Linked DNA regions of Novipirellula artificiosorum. The protein of the gene in region 1 interacts with the protein of each later gene in a pairwise test. Links are inferred from orthologs where the notes say so. Each region holds a gene or a part of one and is shown on either strand. Other genes may lie near its edges. The genes, in order: Poly41_RS01185 and ileS.

What was found.
Region 2: the proteins of Poly41_RS01185 (region 1) and ileS interact in binary tests that used the Escherichia coli proteins (3 or more experiments, as listed by UniProt). The link is inferred for Novipirellula artificiosorum from one-to-one orthologs.

Annotation. Positions count from the first base shown.
Region 1 is NZ_SJPV01000001.1:356,104-364,684, forward strand. The notes cover bases 3,276-6,114. They hold Poly41_RS01185 (D-ribose ABC transporter substrate-binding protein), read left to right. Parts: upstream 3,276-4,131; coding sequence 4,132-5,097; downstream 5,098-6,114. Other genes in these bases: Poly41_RS01175 (zinc-dependent alcohol dehydrogenase), read left to right, coding at 3,276-3,598; rbsD (D-ribose pyranase), read left to right, coding at 3,631-4,038; Poly41_RS01190 (DUF2291 family protein), read left to right, coding at 5,100-5,807; Poly41_RS01195 (sugar ABC transporter ATP-binding protein), read left to right, coding at 5,804-6,114. In the rest of the region: Poly41_RS01160 (nucleoside hydrolase-like domain-containing protein), read left to right, coding at 1-1,248; Poly41_RS01165 (nucleoside hydrolase-like domain-containing protein), read left to right, coding at 1,307-1,759; Poly41_RS35590 (nucleoside hydrolase-like domain-containing protein), read left to right, coding at 1,726-1,944; Poly41_RS01170 (pectate lyase), read left to right, coding at 1,983-2,204; more of Poly41_RS01175, read left to right, coding at 2,429-3,275; more of Poly41_RS01195, read left to right, coding at 6,115-7,375; Poly41_RS01200 (ABC transporter permease), read left to right, coding at 7,403-8,380. UniProt on the Escherichia coli protein: Part of the ABC transporter complex RbsABC involved in ribose import. Binds ribose. Also serves as the primary chemoreceptor for chemotaxis.
Region 2 is NZ_SJPV01000005.1:44,041-53,734, reverse strand. What follows is about bases 4,295-8,246. They hold ileS (isoleucine--tRNA ligase), read right to left. Parts: upstream 7,912-8,246; coding sequence 4,495-7,911; downstream 4,295-4,494. Other genes in these bases: Poly41_RS14970 (hypothetical protein), read right to left, coding at 8,062-8,246; purN (phosphoribosylglycinamide formyltransferase), read right to left, coding at 4,295-4,495. In the rest of the region: Poly41_RS15010 (MotA/TolQ/ExbB proton channel family protein), read left to right, coding at 1-852; Poly41_RS15005 (ExbD/TolR family protein), read left to right, coding at 853-1,290; Poly41_RS15000 (ExbD/TolR family protein), read left to right, coding at 1,287-1,760; Poly41_RS14995 (anthranilate synthase component II), read left to right, coding at 1,767-2,363; Poly41_RS14990 (DUF447 domain-containing protein), read left to right, coding at 2,353-2,964; Poly41_RS14985 (beta-ribofuranosylaminobenzene 5'-phosphate synthase), read left to right, coding at 2,961-3,908; more of purN, read right to left, coding at 3,905-4,294; more of Poly41_RS14970, read right to left, coding at 8,247-8,628; Poly41_RS14965 (penicillin-binding protein activator LpoB), read left to right, coding at 8,988-9,694. UniProt on the Escherichia coli protein: Catalyzes the attachment of isoleucine to tRNA(Ile). As IleRS can inadvertently accommodate and process structurally similar amino acids such as valine, to avoid such errors it has two additional distinct tRNA(Ile)-dependent editing activities.

The DNA.
Region 1 (8,581 bases):
AAACCACGCATCATCGTAACCACGGATCTCGGTGCCGATCCCGATGATGAACAATCGATGGTACGTCTGTTGGTCAGTGCCAACGAGTTCGATATCGAAGGCTTGATCGTCTCGACCGGTTGCTGGAAGAAGACGCAAACTGACACTCAAATGCTCGACAAGCTTGTGGACGCTTACGGCAAGTGTGTCGGTAATCTCAGCGTGCATGCCACAGGCTTTCCGTCGGTTGACTATTTGAAATCCATTTCGGTCATGGGTCAAAAAAACTTCGGCATGAGCGACGTTGGCGACGGAAAAGACAGCCCGGGTTCGGACTTGATCATTACCTCAGTCGACAAAGACGATCCGCGTCCTGTGTGGGTTGGTGCATGGGGCGGAGCCAACAATGCCGCCCAAGCGATCTGGAAAGTCCGCGCGAAGCGTTCAACGGACGAGCTATCAAAGTTTCTTTCCAAGCTGCGCGTGTTTGACATCCTTGGTCAAGACGATGCCGGTGCCTGGATCGCGAAGAACTTTCCCGAGGTGCTCTACATTCGCGCCACCGGAGTCTACGGCTGGCAGCCACCGAAGAACGGCGACTATCAACGCAGCGACATTCAAAGCCATGGCCCTTTGGGAGCTGTCTATCCGGATACAAAATGGGCGACCGAAGGCGACACACCTGCGTTTATGCATGTCTATCCCAACGGCCTGAACGATCCCGACCAGATTGACCAGGGCGGATGGGGCGGGCGTTTCGATTTGACGAAGAAAAGCGGCATTCGAAGCATGAAGCCTGTCACGAACGAGGGCGAGTTCGACCCGTACTTTATGTTTGGAAACTCGGCGGAAGGTGCGTCAGCAATTAAACGCTGGAGCACCGGCTATGACAACGACTTCGCAGCCCGCATGGACTGGAGCATTACCAGCAAGTACGAAGATGCCAACCATCATCCTGTCGCGGTTGTCAACGGCGACACTTCGCGACAGGTTCTGCATGTTTCCGCAGCACCTGGTTCGATGGTTGATCTCAGCGCAGTTGGCTCCAGCGATCCGGACGAAGACTCACTTAATTACTTATGGACGTTCTATCAGGAACCAAGTTCATTCAAGGACGACGTGGAAATCCAGGACAATTCCTCTGCTGCTGCCAAGGTGATGATTCCGTCAAACGCGGGTGGCAAGAGTTTGCACATCATTCTTGAACTTCACGACGATGGCAAACCCAATCTTTATGCGTATCGTCGAGTGATTATCCATGTGAAGTAACTCTATCGTGGCGAAAGCTTCCACCCTATCAAGCTGCGAACCATTGATGCATATCCAAATGAACCAAAGAACTTCCAGATACTTCAACTCGTTGAGCGGATTCCTTGTGTCATTGCTTGTCTTTTTCGATGCCGGAAAGTTGGCGGCACAGGAACAGCAGCAACCTGATGACAACCGCCTGCGTGTCATCGTGACTTCCGACTTCCCACCGTTTCCTGTAACCAACAGTGACCCGGATGACGTGCAGTCGATGGTTCGGTTCCTGTTGTACTCCAATGAATTTGATGTCGAGGGACTGATCGCGTCAGCAGGTACGTACGGCATGGTAGCGGAAAAGAAGAACATTCTGGCAGTACTCGATGAATACGACAAAGTCGACGAGAACCTGAGAAAGCATGATCCAAAGTATCCTACTGCTGACGCCATGGACCTCTGTGTGCGATTTACCCTCCGAAGGCAATCGCGGGCCCTGGAGTCATCGAAGGGGATTCGCCGGCATTCCTTTACTTAGTGAGTGCAAATCGCGGCATCAACAACCCGGAAGATCCAACACAACCGAGTTGGGGCGGACAGTACGTTCGCCAGGGATCGACCAGACACTACGTCGATGGCCAAGGCGGTTTGAGTATCTCGAAGTGGAAGCAGGACTTCCAGAAGGAGTTTGCTCAGCGCGCCGATTGGTGCATTGCTCCATAGCTGTGTTGGAAAGGACGCTTTTGGAAAGTTAGCCATCGATGCTTAAACCGTACGACGAAGTAAACCATCCTCCCGTACCAAAACTCGGACACGCCGACCGTCCGCTATACCTCGATCGCGACTCCGAATTTCGCTACGACTACAACGCAATCAGCTACGAACGCCGCAGCGGACATACGTATCACGGCACTTGGGCCGAGTCGGTATTGGAAAAAGATTATCCACGCTGGCGCGACAAGAATAGAGGATCGACACCTTAGTATTTCGTGAATGCTCGCCGATTTCGCGGGAGACTGCTTGCACGAATCGTGAGAGAATTTGCTGTATAAAAGACCTATAACAAGTGGTTTCAAGACCCTGAGCCGTCGGCTCACGAGAACAGACTGTCCCGGTTTTTAGATCACTTCTACTTCGGCCCATTGGGCTCCAACCCAAGCGAGAAACAATGACCCCTTCAGCAACCTTGCAGAACCCGAAGAAAGCCATGACTCACGTAACCCCAAAAACCGTTCGGGCGGTCGCGATGACTGCACCCGGTAAGACCGAGATGCGAACCTATCCGTATCCGACCATGGATCACGATTCTGCGATCTTGAAAGTCGAAATGTCGGGCATCTGTGGAACCGATCGGCACATTTTCAAAGGTGAGGCCACGGAACTTCGAGGCAAGTCGATCTATCCTTATGTCGGAGGTCACGAAGTCATTGGAACCATTGTAGAGATTGGGGACAACGCTGCGCGGACCATGGACTACGACGGCCAACTGCTTGTTCCCGGTGATCGGGTGGCCATTGCCGTGGAGGTGAACTGCGGTGACTGCTGGTATTGCAGAAATCACTACAACAACTGCACATGTGAGAATCAAATCCAGGCCTATGGGCTTCACCCGAACTGCGACACGAAACCGTACCTGCGTGGTGGGTTTGCGGAGTACATGTACATTCGGCCGCGAACTCATTTGTTCAAAGTGCCTGAAGACATGCCGACCGACGTCGCCGTCTTCGTCGAAGAAATGGCAGTGGCCTTTCACGCTCTGGCCCGCGCGAGCGTGCCGTTCGCTCCGGTCAACGAAGGTTTCGGCCCGGGGATGTCCGTAGCCGTGCTGGGCAATGGTCCGCTGGGTATTCTTCACGGCATCATGGCCCGGATTCAAGGAGGCGGGTTGGCGGTTGCGACGGACTTGTCTGATCTGCGACTCGGCGTTGCGAAGAATCTGTATGCCGACGTCACGATCAATGCGTCCAAAGTAGACATGGAAGAGCGCATCGATCGGGTCAAGGAAATGACCGAGGGAGTTGGTCCTGATTTGGTGATCGAGTCGGCCGGTGAACCGGAAGCCTTTCTTGAAGCATTGAGGATGGTCCGCAAAGGAGGGACAGTCATCGAAGTGGGCAACTGGGTCGATCTTGGCAAGACGGTTCCGCTCGATGTCATGCGACACATCAACTCGAAGAACCTGCACATCCACTCGGTCTTTCACTGCGGAACCAACTGGCGCCCCGTGTTGAAGGTCTTGCAACAACAGGCGAATCGTTATAACTTTCCTTCAATGATTACGCACCGCATGAGTCTCGATGAGTTGGTAGACGGATTCGGCACGGTGACGAAGTTCGATGAATGCGTCAAAATTGAGGTCGTGCCGCACAAGGCGTGAGAGGTAGGAAACCAAACGACTGCAGGTGCTCCATGAAACGAACCCGACTACTCAACAGCGAACTCAGCTACGAGATCAGCCGAATTGGACATACGGCGTCGCTCACGTTGTGCGACGCCGGTTTGCCGATTCCTTCTGGAGTCAAACGGATCGATTTGGCGATCGAACGCGGATATCCTTCGTTTCTCAAGACGCTCGACGCCCTGTTGAGCGAGATGATGGTCGAAGAGATTGTGGTCGCCAGTGAGATTCACGAACACAACTCAAAGACCTTTGAGGGCATGTTGGACGTGTTCAAGCGGCACGACATAAAACCTGTCGTCACATCAATTTCGCATGAAGAGTTTAAGCAACTGACTCGCGAAAGCGAAGTAATGGTTCGTACGGGTGAATGCACTCCGTACGCAAATGTTATCCTGAAGTCCGGCGTGGTGTTTTGATTATCGCGAGCGGCGTAAACTTCCAGCTTGCGTTTCGTTGAATTCCGTAAATGGCAAGCTCGAAGCTTACCCTACTTTTACCTAGCTAAAGTGATGAATCGAACTAAACTCGCCTGCCTGCTAATTCTCTCATTCGCCGGTTGCACCAGCAAAATAACCAGCAATGAGTCGTCGTCCGGCAAAGCGGAAGGACCCAAGAGGATCGCTGTGATCATCTCGACACTGAACAATCCGTGGTTCGTCGTCTTAGGAGAAACGGCTCGCGACCGTGCCGTGGAACTTGGCTATGAAGCCAATATGTTCGATTCGCAAAATGACACGGCTAAAGAGGCGGAGCATTTTGACAACGTCATCGCCGCAGGCTACTCGGCTATCCTGTTTAATCCGACCGATGCAGACGGTTCGATTGCCAACGTCAAACGAGCAACGAAAGCCGGCATTCCAGTCTTTTGCATCGATCGCGAGATTAACTCGAGCGACGCCGCGACCGCTCAGTTGTTGTCGGACAACTACTCGGGGTGCGTCGAACTTGGCAAGTATTTTGTCGAGAAGCTCGGCGAGAAGGGAAAATACGTCGAGCTGTTGGGGTTGGTCGGAGACAACAACACCTGGAACCGTTCCAAAGGCTTTCATAGCGTCGTCGATCGGTACGAAGGACTGGAAATGGTCGCCCAACAAAGCGCGGACTTCGATCGCAATAAGGCACTCGAAGTCATGGAATCAATTCTGCAATCGCACGACGACATCAATGCCGTGTTCTGTGGCAATGATGCGATGGCGATGGGGGCCTACCAGGCATTGCTGGCGGCAGGCAAGGCCGAGGGGGTGAAAGTGTTCGGGTATGACGGATCGGAAGATGTCGTCAAGTCGATTAGCGAAGGCAAGATCGCTGCGACCGTGATGCAGTATCCCAAAGTGATGGCCCAAACATCGGCCGAATACGCGCATGAGTACCTGGCTAACGGCCAACGCGATTTTGAACAGAAAATTCCGGTCAACGTCGATCTGGTTTCGCAAGAGAACATCGATGACTTCGCTGGCTACGGGAAAAAGGAGTAGCCGTGTCGCGAACGAGCATGATCAAATGCGGTTTGTCGTTGATGGTTGTATGCCTCGTCTGCTGGTTCTTTCCACTCTTTCATATCCGACCGTTGGATGGCCGTAGGGCAGAGTCCCGCTATCTAGCCGCAACGCCTCGTCAATCAGGTTCTGCCGATCCAGTCGCTTACGTGCGAGAGTTTTGGGACGGACCACTAAAAGCGGGCGACGTTGGCACCGACATCGCTCAACTCTGGAATGCCTTCGATGCCGACGCAACGGGAGCAAGAAGCCAATATGGTCGACAGGCCGGACTTGGTGGAGCATGGTATTTTTGTGTGCGTGGGCAAGGCAACGTCCAGACGGTAGAGAAGGACCGCGTTGTCCTCACAGTCACGGGCAGTTCACGCAACGTCTGTCTCGAACTTGGAGTCGTTGTCGACAACACGGTTCGTGAAGCGATTGGTGTGAAGGCCAGTGGCTTCGCTAACTCACAAGACTTCAACGCAGTCTCGTCGGAGCTGAATCGCCGCGCCGAACAGAGAGTCATTGCATCCAATCGAGCGATCATGAAAGAAGGCGTGGTCGTCGATTTCGTCGGCTGTGCAAAGATTGGCGGCAAATCAGACCTTGATCCGTTGTGCCTGATTCCGATTCAACTTCAGGCTCGCGCCAGTGAAGAAGGCAACGCTGGATTGAACAAAGAAGCCCCTGCTGGAGCAACTCCATGATCCAGTCCGCGGCAAACAGCCAGGTTGTGTTGGCGGGTCAGGGAATCGTCAAACGTTATCCTGGCGTGTTGGCGTTGAATCAAGTCGACTTTGAAGTGCGAGCCGGAGAAGTTCACGGCTTGATCGGCGAAAACGGCGCTGGAAAATCGACGCTGATGCATATCCTGGCGGGGGCGAATCGCGCTGATGAAGGTGTGATCTTGCTGGACGGAGAACCCGTTCAATTCGCCAATCCACGTGAAGCGTCGGATCGCGGTATCGCGTTGGTGCATCAGGAATTGAATCTTGTTCCGCACCTCTCGGTCGCAGAAAACATCTTTCTTGGTCGCGAGCTTGTCTCCAGGGCCGGACTGATTCGCTCGCGGGATCAGAACGTGCAGTGTCGCCAGTTGCTGGCCGATCTGGATGATACGATCGATCCTGGTACGAAAGTTCATCAGTTGCGAGTCGGGCAGCAACAGGTGGTCGAGATTGCCAAAGCGATCAATTCCAACGCACGCGTGATCTTCATGGACGAGCCGACGTCGGCGATCAGCGATCAGGAAGTCGAATCGTTGTTCCGTCTGATCCGGTCGCTGCGGGATTCCGGTGTTTCCATCGTATACGTGTCCCACAAACTGGAGGAACTGCTGAACATCAGCGACCGGATAACCGTCCTGCGTGATGGCCAACTTGTGGAGACAGTAGAGACCGCCGATGCTGATCGGGATTCGATCGTACGACTAATGGTGGGCCGACAAATCGATGATCTCTACATTCATTCGCCCGCTTTGCCCGACCAACCTGAACGTCTGCGCGTTGAATTGCTGTCGCTGGCACGCAGGCACGCGAGGCGCCCGCTGGTGGACGGCGTATCGTTTTCTGTACGTGGCGGCGAAGTGTTCGGCGTCTTCGGTTTGATGGGGGCTGGACGCACGGAGTTGCTGGAATCGATCTTTGGGCTGCATCCCCGCCTCGTTACTGGAGTCATTGCAATCGATGGCGTGAACAGCCTATTCACATCGCCAGAACAGGCATTGCACGGTGGCCTGGGGCTCGTTCCGGAAGACCGCAAGCACAAGGGGCTCATCCCTGGCATGAGCGTCGAACAGAACATCAGTCTGTCGAATCTGGTGGCTATGGAGACCGCCGGATTGCTGAGCGGCCGGCGCGAACGAGATCACGCCCTGTCGTTCGTCGAGCGATTCTCGATTCGGACCCCCAACATCTCGCAGCCCGTGCGCGCCCTGAGTGGTGGCAATCAGCAGAAGGTTGTTTTGTCGAAAGTGCTTTCCAGGAAGCCAGGAGTGTTGATGCTGGACGAGCCCACGCGCGGCATCGACGTTAGCGCGAAACGAGAAATTTATGGACTGATCGATCGGTTAAAGCAACAGGGAATAGCAATCGTCGTCGTTTCTTCGGAGCTGCCGGAAATGTTGGGTATTGCTGATCGAATCATGGTGATGTGCGAAGGTCGCAAGACCGGCGAATTCGAAAGATCCGCAGCGAATGAAGTGACATTGATGCGAGCCGCAGTACCTCAAACAGTAGTGACTATGGCAGCAGCCGGAGACGAGCCGGTCGAATGAATCCCATCAACCTGGCAACAATCGAACATGCGTGACAAAACACAACTCTGGCAAGATGCACGCCGCTTTCAGTCACTGCTCGTCCTGGTCCTGATGATCGTGGCGATGAGCCTGCTGTCGGATCGCTTTCTGACTCAGACAAACGGCCTAAACATCATGCGGCAGATCTCCGTCAACGTCTGCCTTTCGATTGGCATGACCATGGTGATCTTGTCCGGCGGCATCGACCTGTCAGTGGGATCAGTGCTTGCGTTTTCCGGCGCGATCACTGCGGGGCTGATCAAATCGGCGATGCCGCTGCCCTGGCTGGGAGTGGAACTGCAATTCACAACATGGGGAGCGATCGTCGCCGGATTGACCGTGGGTTTGTGTCTGGGCTGGTTCAACGGACAGTTGATCACTCGGCTGAAGATCCCCCCCTTCGTCGCGACGCTTGGCATGCTTAGCATTGCCCGCGGCATGACGATGCTCTGGACCAGAGGCTTTCCGATTACCGGCCTGGGCGACGGATTCGCGACCCTCGGAACACGATCGGTGCTGGGCGTCCCGACGCCCGTATGGATTGCGGGAAGCCTTGTCGGTGTCTTTGTCTTGTTCACGAAGAAGACGCGTTTAGGTCGCTACATTTATGCTGTCGGCGGGAATGAACAGACCGCCAGATTGTCCGGGCTGAGCGTGAATCGCATCAAAGTCGTCGTTTACACACTCGCCGGCGCATTGTCGGCAGTTGCCGGACTGATCATGACCTCGCGACTGGACTCGGCTCAGCCCAACGCGGGAACCGGATACGAATTGGACAGCATCGCCGCCGTCGTCATTGGAGGGACGTCGCTTTCAGGCGGCCGCGGAACCATCCTCGGTACCGTCATCGGTTGCCTGATCATCGGAGTCTTAAACAGCGGACTGGTCCTGTTAAACGTTTCGCCCTTTTGGCAACAAGTCGTCAAAGGCAGTGTGATCCTGGTTGCAGTGGCCATCGATAGAATGCGCGAGTCCAACGACTGAATCCCTCCGTGCACAGACACGAGGCTAGATTTCCCACTCATGTTTCTGTTGGACCTTGTCAACGAAAGGCTGCCCTTCTACAGAACGGGGCGTGCGTTATCCGAAGGAGGCGCATACCAGATGACGTGAAATGGACTAGCTCTGCCGGCCTGAACGAGATCGTGTTCGGAATCTGAAAAGTGGGAGTTTTTGAAAGTCCGG
Region 2 (9,694 bases), on another replicon or contig:
GACCCGACACGCCGTCACTCGTTTCGCTTGATCATGATGGCGTTGATCGCGTCGTTGTTCGTTTCCGTATCGGCAATGGCTCAGGATGACGCGATGGAGGAGTTCGGCGTCGTTGACGAGCCCGCGGCGGCGGTCGACGCACCGCTCGATGACGGTGCCGCCGATGCGGGGGCTGCGGCGGACGGTGCGGTGCCGGCCAATGTCAAGAAAGACGAGAACCTGCTTGAATGGACCATCAATTCGCTTGGCTACGGGTACTTGTTTATTTTCTTAGCCCTGTCCATCACGTTGGTTTCCTTGTTTGTGATGAATGTTTTGGCGTCCCGCCGCGATGTGCTCTGTCCGCAAGAATTGATTGAGAATTTTGAAGACAAGCTTAACGAGAAACAGTTCCAAGAAGCCTATGACATGGCGCGAGCGGACGAATCGGTGCTCGGCAAAGTGTTGTCGGCCGGGCTCGCCAAATTGTCGCGAGGCTACAACAAGGCGCTCGAGGGGATGCAGGAAGTGGGGGAAGAGGAAAGCATGAAGCTTGAACACTTGCTTTCCTACATGGCCTTGATCGGCAATCTCAGTCCTATGATCGGGCTGTTCGGAACGGTGCATGGAATGATCTCCTCGTTCCAAAAGATTGCTCTTGGCGGCTCGACCCCGAACCCCTCGGAATTAGCCGAAGGCATCTCCTTGGCGTTGTTCACCACGCTGCTTGGGTTGGCGATCGCGATTCCCGCAATTGCGGCCTACAACGTACTGAGGAACCGAGTCTCGCGATTGTTGTTGGAAGTCGGCGTGTCGAGCGAGAACTTGATGAGCCGGTTTGAGGACGTTCAGCCTCAAGGAGCCAAAAAATAGATGCGTGTCAAATCGAAGAAGCCTGATTTGGCCGGTGGCGATCTGACGCCGATGATCGACATGACGTTCCAATTGATCGCATTCTTTATGGTGCTGATCAACTTCGCTCAAACGGAGGCGAATGATCGTGTCGTGTTGCCGAGTAGCCAATTGGTCAAACCACCCGAAGCTCCCTTGGATTACCCGATCATCTTGCATGTCGCCAAGGATGGCGAGGTCACCCTCGGTGGCGATGACTTTACGGTTGAAACGCTGCGGATTGGGCTGCAGCGTGAACTTTCGGTGATCAAGGCGGAAGGCAAAACCGCTGCCGATGCGAATGTCGTCATCCGAGCCCATCGCGACACGGCAATGGGGGATGTGCAAGAGGTGATCCGTGTTGCGCAAGACCAAAACTTGGTCAACTTTGCACTGCGTGTGAAGGAGGATCGATCGTGAAAATTCGTAATCGTGGTGAGATCGAAAAAAGCGAATTGAACATGACCAGCATGATTGATATCGTCTTTCTGCTGCTCGTGTTTTTTGTGATGACGTTTAAGATTGTCGAACTTGAGGGTGATTTCAGTGTCCGCATGCCGCTTGGCGAAAGTAGTGGGGTGATCGATCCAACGGATTTGCCACTCAAACTTCGCTTGCAGGCGGATGCCGATGGTCGGCTGGCGTCGATGTCGCTCAACGAGATTAGCCTGGGCACCGATTTTGAACAGTTGCAAGCCAATGTGATTTCGTTGATCGGAACCTCGGCACCGGTCGAAGGTGACGAAGGCCCCGAAATTGAAATCGATAGCGACTATAATTTGCGGTACGAAAACGTCATCGATGCGATCACCGCCGTCAGCGGCAGGAAGGATGGAAATCAGGTGGTCAAGCTGATTGAGAAGATCAAGTTTGCCAAGCCTCGCCGTTAGCGATCAATGATCTTACTTTTGGACAACTACGATTCCTTCGTCCACAATTTAGCTCGCTATTTTCGTTGTCTCCGTTGCGAGACCCAAGTGGTTCGCAGCGACCAAGTGGACGTGGCGGGATGTCGTGAATTGAATCCCGTTGCGATTGTGATTTCTCCTGGACCGGGTCGTCCCGAGGATGCGGGCTGCTCGATCGATGTTGTTCGCGAACTTTCGCACCGCATTCCGATGTTGGGGGTTTGTCTAGGCCACCAAGCAATCGGTGTCGCTTTTGGCGGGGCGGTGCTGCGGTGTGGTCCCGTGCATGGCATGAAATCAACCATTCACCATCATGGAACGGAGATTTTTGATGGTTGCCAATCGCCAACCAACGTGGGACGCTATCATTCACTGGCGATCGATCCGAACAGGGTTCCCCCGGAGTTAAAGGTGACGGCGATGACCGACGATGGAGTGATCATGTCGATCGAACACATCCATCGTCCGGTGTTCGGTGTCCAGTTTCATCCTGAATCGATTCTTTCCGACCAAGGGGAACGGATCGTGCAGAACTTTGTTCAAATCGCGTTTCGCCAAGACAGGAAGGGTCGACATGATTCTTGAGTCGATCGTGACGACGGCTGATCAAGACAACCAGGTCAATCTTGCGCCGATGGGAATCGACGTCTCGGACGCTTTGGCGATCCAGGATCCGATTGGCCAAACCATGGTGCTGCGTCCGTTCCGTACTTCAAAGACCTTTTCAAACCTCTGTCATCAACGGCGTGCCGTCGTGCATGTCAGCGACGATGTTGATCTGTTTGCCCGCGGTGCGATCCATCAGGAAAGGGATCAAACCACCCTCCAATCGTTGGTCCATCCGGTCGGTGACGGTTTGTGGGCACTGCATGATTGTCATCGTTGGTTTGCGGTCGAAATCACGTCATCGAACACGTTGTCGACGCGAGCTTCCTTCGAGTGTCGTGTGCTCCAAAGTGAAGTCATCCGCCCTTTCTTTGGGTTCAATCGGGCAAAACATGCCACCATCGAAGCGGCAATTCTGGCGACGCGTATCCAACTGCTTCCCAGAGAAGAAATCGAATGCCACATGCAGCGACTCAAACCACTTATCGAGAAAACGGCGGGTGAGCATGAAAGGAATGCGTTTTCACGATTGGCCGATTACATTGAATCCCACCTCGCCGCATCCACTTTGAGATCATGACGAACCAACAAGTTCGCGTGATCACTGGCGCGCGTTTGCATTTCGGTTTGCTCGACACACAACCTCCCTACGGAGGCGTCGGAGTGATGATCGATTCACCGGCGACTGAAGTGGTCGTTCGGCGTTCGCAGCGATATCGCCCCTGCGCAAAGGAAACCGAACGCATCGATGCGATCGTGCGCCGTTTTGCTGCCTTCGCCAACCTGAAGGGACTGCCACCCTGTGAAATGCAGGTTCTTCAGCGTCCCGATCCTCACACCGGTCGAGGCAGCGGAACGCAATTGTCGATGGCGGTCGCCGAAGCACTCTGCTTACTGTTTCAAGTTCGATGCAATCGCGAAGATTTGGCGTTCCATGTCGCCGCTCGCGGGAAACGATCGGCCGTCGGGATCCACGGTTACTTTGCCGGAGGGCTGATCTTCGAGGAATCGATGGAGACGGCAGATTTAAACCCGATTCGAGAACGGGTCTCGGTTCCGCACGCGTGGTGCGTCGCCATGTTTCGTTCGCGGCGAACTGTTCCGACGGTTAGCGGTGACTTGGAGCAGAACCAGTTTAACCAATTGCCACCTGCTACGTCGGAGCTTCGTGATGAACTTCGCTGCCTTGCATCCGAACAACTCACCACGGCCATCCAGCGAGAAGATTTCGCCTCGTTTACAGACGCCGTCCATCGATACAATCGAGCCAGCGGCATGTTGTTTGAATCGGTTCAGAACGGCCCCTACAATGGGCCCGCTGTGACTCGGTTGGTCGATTCCCTGATCGATCGCGGTGCCAAAGGGGTTGGCCAAAGCAGTTGGGGGCCAACGGTGTTTGCCTGGTTTGAAACACGACAGGAGGCCGAGTACTTCGTGCGGACACGAAGCAACGCGGAACACGAAGAGGTGCAGTTCGCTGCGCCGAAAAATGAACCGAGAACGGTTCATGAGGGACAACGCTAGAGCTCTGAGTGGATCTTGACAATCGCTTCGGGTAACGCGATGCACTCTTGCTCGAACACTCGCGCGGCCAACGTCTCGGCCGTATCCTCGTCGAGTACCGGGCAAACTCGCTGAACAATGATCGGGCCGTTATCGTATTGGTTGTCGACAAAATGTACGGTACAACCGGTTACCTTTACCCCTCGATCGATGACCGCTTGGTGAACCCGGTGACCGTACATCCCCTCACCCCCAAAAGCGGGCAACAGGGACGGATGGATGTTGACCACTCGGTTTTCAAAATCGTTTGGCACCAAAACATGGTTCAAGTAACCGGCCATCACGACCAAATCAACACCCGCATTGCGGCAAGGATCAAACATTTCGCGTGAATGCTCGAACGGATCACGGTGATCGCGTTTGCGGACACATCGCGTGTCGATTCCATCGTCGCGGGCAATTTCGACGCCTCGCACATCGTCGCGACTGCTGATCACCAAACGAATATCAATCGGCAATCCAAATTCGTCACGACGGTGAATCAAATTCGCGAGCGTCCGACCGCTACCGCTGAGAAACACCGCGATCTTCAGAGGGCGATCCAGCATTACGCTTGCTCCCGCTTGACGAAGATTTGGCCGAACTCGGTTTCGATCGGGAGCACCGTATCGAGTGCGGACGACTTCAACTCGTTCGCCAACGTTTCGCCGCAAATCATCTCTCGATGAGCCGCGATCGCAGCCTTCACATCCGCATCCTGGCTGACCACACCGACCACAATCCGGTCGGTGTAATCGCATTGGATTTCTTTGCGTTGACTTTGGATCGTGCGGATCAAGTCCTTCGCAACCCCTTCCTGTCGCAACTCATCCGTGACTTCGGTATTGAGCACCACAACGCAGCTGGACCCCTGCGCTGCGGCCCAGCCTTGTTTGGCTTGCAAGCGAACCTCGATGTCTTCGTTATCGAGTCGAAGCGATTCCCCCCCGGGGAGTTCAATCGATACGAAGCCGTCGCGGCCGAGTGTGGTCAAGAGTGTGTTGCCGTCGGTTTCCGCCAGCGTCTTCTTCACCGCCGGCATGTTTTTGCCGACTCGAGGACCGAGCCGCTTAAAATTGGGGACGACACTGTACTGCACGTATTGCTCCCCATCGGTTGTGTAGTCGACCGCTTTCACGTTCAACTCCTCACGAACAAGTGAATCGTGAGTTTTCAGCCAAGCGATTTCGGATTCATCGGTCAGTACCACTTCCACCTTTGACAGTGGCAATCGGACTTTCAATTTCGCTTCGGCGCGAGCTGATCGGCCCAACGATGCAATTTCGCGCAGCAACTTCATGCTGTCCGATAACTTCCCATCAATCCTTGACGACTCGGCGACGGGGTAATCGCAAAGGTGAACGCTTTTTCGGGCTCGATCCGCAAACGGATGTGTCAAATGTTGCCACAATGTCTCGGCCAAAAACGGGACAAATGGAGCAACGAGCTTGGTGGTTTGAAGGAGCGTTTCGTAGAGCGTCCAGTAGGCGTCGTGCTTGTCCTGCGAATCGGTATCGCTGGACCAATATCGATCTCGACTGCGCCGCACGTACCAATTGCTGAGCGCATCGACAAACGCCGTCAACCCTTGACAAGCATTGTAGTTATCGAGTGCATCCATCCGAGTGACCACGATCTCGGTCGTTCGGTTCAGTTCCGACAGAATCCATCGATCGATCTCGCTGCGTTGGTCGACGTCACGATAGGTTGGCGCGGATGCAAGGGATTCCGTCGACAATTGATTGTCCGCCTTCGATGCCGAGGTCGGATCAAACCCATCAATTCCAGCATAGATGCTGAAGAAACTGAACACGTTCCAGAGTCGCAGCAGGAATTCAGGAATGGAATCCTTGATGGATTGTTCGCGGTATTGGATGGCGGTCCAAGGCGGTTGCCCCGCAAAGAAAAACCATCGAAGCGCGTCGGCACCGTACTTGTCGAAGATTTCGCTCGGCTCGCGATAGTTCTTCTTGCTCTTGCTCATCTTCTTGCCGTCTTCGCCAAGCATCAGCCCAAGCACGATGCAATTGCGATACGGGTGCGGAAACGGTTCGGAGGATGTTTTGGTGACCTGGTCAGACGATTTCGAGAAGCTGGCTCCCTCGGTGAGGCTGGCCCCCTCGCCAAACAACATCGTGCTGATCGCCAATTGGCTATAGAACCATCCACGCGTTTGGTCGAGTGCTTCGCTGATGAAGTCGGCGGGGAATTGGTCGCGGAACCGGTCATCGTTCTGCTGTGGCCATCCCCACTGGGCAAAAGGCATCGCACCACTGTCGTACCAGCAATCGATCACCTCGGTCACCCGTTGCATTCGCGCCCCCTCGGCATAGGGCGAATCGTACGTCACCGAATCGATGTACGGTTTGTGCACCCGCAAATCGTCCGCCAATTCGGGGTTCGCGGCTTTTGCATCGGCCCACACCTCGGTCCCGTCGATTCCCGGTTTGGCCAACAATTCGTCATAGTTCCCAATCGCTTCCATTTGCCCCGTTTCTTGACAAACCCAAATCGGCAGCGGCGTTCCCCAATACCGTTCTCGCGACAAGGCCCAATCGACGTTCGATTCCAAGAAATTACCGAAGCGACCATCACGGATATGCTCGGGTTGCCATCCAATCTTCGCGTTGTTCTTCAGCATCAGGTCACGAAAACGGGTCGTCCGAATAAACCAACTCTGCCGCGGATACTGGATCAATGGATCCTCATCCGCGCGCCAGCAGAACGGGTACTCGTGCAAGTATTGCTCCAGCAGGAGCAGTCGACCCGCTTCACGTAGCGTTCGCGAAAGCGGCTTGTCGGCATCCTTGACCCAAACACCTTTCATCTCCGCAAAGTCGTCTGTAAATTTCCCGTCTGGCCCAACGGCACATAGCAACTCAGGACGTTCCGATTCAACAAATCGTTTCTGCTCGGTCATCAAGACTTCATAGTCGACCTCGCCGAATGCCGGTGCCTGATGAACCACACCGCTACCGGATTCAATCGTGACAAAATCGGCCGCGACGACGCGCCACATTTGATGCTCGGTTTCGCCACCGACCAACGTGCCGGTCGCGTCGCCAAGCGTCTTGTAGTAGTTATCGAACGGCGGGACGTATCGGTTGCCAACCAGCGATTTCCCGAGCAACGTTTCGACCACCGGCAAGTCTCGCTTCAGTTTCGCCGCGATGGTTTCGACTAACGCCGAAGCGATGACAAGTTCAACATCAAGCTCTTCGTCACGGACGACGGAATACTCAAGTTCAGGGTGAACCGCAGCGAACATGTTGCTCGGCAGGGTCCAGGGTGTGGTGGTCCAAACGACGAGCGAACGACCGGGCGAATCGACCAGGGGAAACAAAACGTAGACACTCGGGTCGGCCACTTCACGGTAACCTTGTCCCACTTCGCCAGCCGATAGTGCCGTTCCACCTTGTGCCCACCACCACACGATCTTGTGACCTTGGTACAACAACCCTCGCTCAAACAGGGTCTTCAGACTCCACCATACGCTCTCGACATAGCTTTGATGGTAGGTCACGTAAGCTTCGTCAAGATCGACCCAAAACCCCAATCGGCGCGTGAGCGTTTGCCACTGCTGCATGTACCGCCAAACACTTTGTTGGCACTTCTGGATAAACGGTTCGATGCCGTAGGCCTCGATCTCTTCCTTGCTGTGGATGCCGAGTTCTTTGCCAACCTCAACCTCGACCGGCAAGCCATGCGTATCCCAACCCGCTTTCCGTTCGCAGCGATAGCCTCGCATCGTTTTGTAACGCGGAAAGACGTCTTTGATCGCGCGGGTCAAACAGTGCCCCGGGTGCGGCATCCCATTGGCCGTCGGCGGGCCTTCGTAGAAAACGAATGACGGCGCGTCGCGACGTTGAGCTAGCGATTGGTTGTAGATGTCGTTCTCGTCCCAGAACTGCAGGATCTCCACTTCCAGTTCGGGAAAGCTCGGGCTGCTCGGGGGGGCGCGAAAGGGGCTGACAGAATCAGACATCGGCATTGATTTCGGGTGAAAAATGGCACGGTCGCAAACGAAGCCGAGCGACACGAACACGCTCGTCGACGTTCAGAGTGACAAAGCGGGAAAAGATAGCCGATTTTGTAGCCACGGTCAGGGTGTCGGCCTGAGGACGAAGCGGTTTGCTCAGTCGACCAAGTCATCGGCATCGTCAAAATCATCGAAATCTTCAAAGTTTTCGACTTCCTCGCCCTCTTCACCGCTGCTTAGGCCAAACTCAGCACTGATTTCATCGTCGATCTCGATCTCATAGTCATCGTCGAGTTCTTCTTCGAAGTCGTCGTCAAAATCGTCGTCGAAGTCGTCCTCGTCGATGTCGTCGAACTCGTCCACATCGTCGTCTTCGTCGAGCCCATCATTGAACCCTTCGTCCGTTCCAGGAGCTTCCTCGTCGCCGGTGCCGAAGCCATCATCATCGTCGTTGTCATCGTCATCATCGTCCAAGTCATCCTCGTCGTCGTCGTCAAGGCTCGAATGCGGCGACGAGACGGTCCCACGCCGCAACGGGGATGCCGGGAAATCTGTTCCTGTCAGGGATCCCCCCCTCAATTCCGGCTGATTCCACTCGGTCGAATCCAAACAGGACTCCATGCTGGGCGCCGAATCACTCGGAGCCATTTGCTGTGCTGCGAATTGCTGTGCTGCGAATTCGTGAGGCGCGGTTTCGATTTGAACAGGAGCAGCGATAGACATAGGAAAGGGAAGTCTCGAAAGATTCGTGAAGAAAATGCTGGCAGCTTCAGTCTTGCTGCAGCCGTTCAACCGATGAATTTGGGCAAGCTAGGGAAACTCACATGAGTTTCTCGGTCGATCCGGTTTTGTCAACGCCGTGAAGCTGGACGGGCCGATGGTGGATGCAGTGATCTGGCTAACTTGAGCCACATTTTGATACCTGACATCGAACCGACAAGCCGACTGCGGGGATTTCAGGACAGGATTTTGGCCAGAATTCGTGATTTCCCCGATTTTGGCTCGTTTGAGCCGATGACTTCGGCCCCATTTCCTCGGCCGAAGCAACCAGAAACAGGCAATCCACTCGATACGGATCCGACATGACCAAGTTTGCCGCCTACGCTGCCAGCCTTATCGCGATTTGCTCCTTCGCCTTCGCCGCAGGGTGCGCAGGACGACAATACTCACACATTTTGAGGCAAGACGACGTCGATATGGTCGGCAGCCATGCAGCGGGAGCCGCGACTTGGAACCCCTTGGTTGACGAGTCGGTCGCCAAGTTGCTCGGCCGTTGCCCTCCTGCGATCCAGGCGGTTGGATTTGACATGTCGGGGCAGGTTCCCGGCCAGTTGGCTGGCCATATCGGGGCCGAGGGACAAGTCGGATCCGCTTTAGCGGCGGGGCCTGCGACCGTATGCTTCATAGGCATTGAAAACAAGAGTGCCGAAGAGCTGATCGATTTCAAGGACCAACTGTACGAACGGGTCGATTCGCAGATCAATTCGGCTGAAACGTTCCGTTGCATTAGCCGCCGGATGGTCGATGCGGCACTGCTTGAGACTCGGCTTCGCCCCGATTCGCTTTTTCTGCCTGAGAATCGACAGATTTTTGCCGCCGCGCTCGGCAGAGCGGGCACGCCCGTCGACTATTTGCTCTACGCGACGATCACCAGTGGCACCACAGACCGGAACAGCAGTAGCCAGCGGGACTATGTTTTGACGCTTGAGATGGTGAACCTCAACACGGGCGACTTCCTGAAGGAATCGGCCAAGATCCGTAAAGGCTACTCGAAAGCTCGCACTGGAAA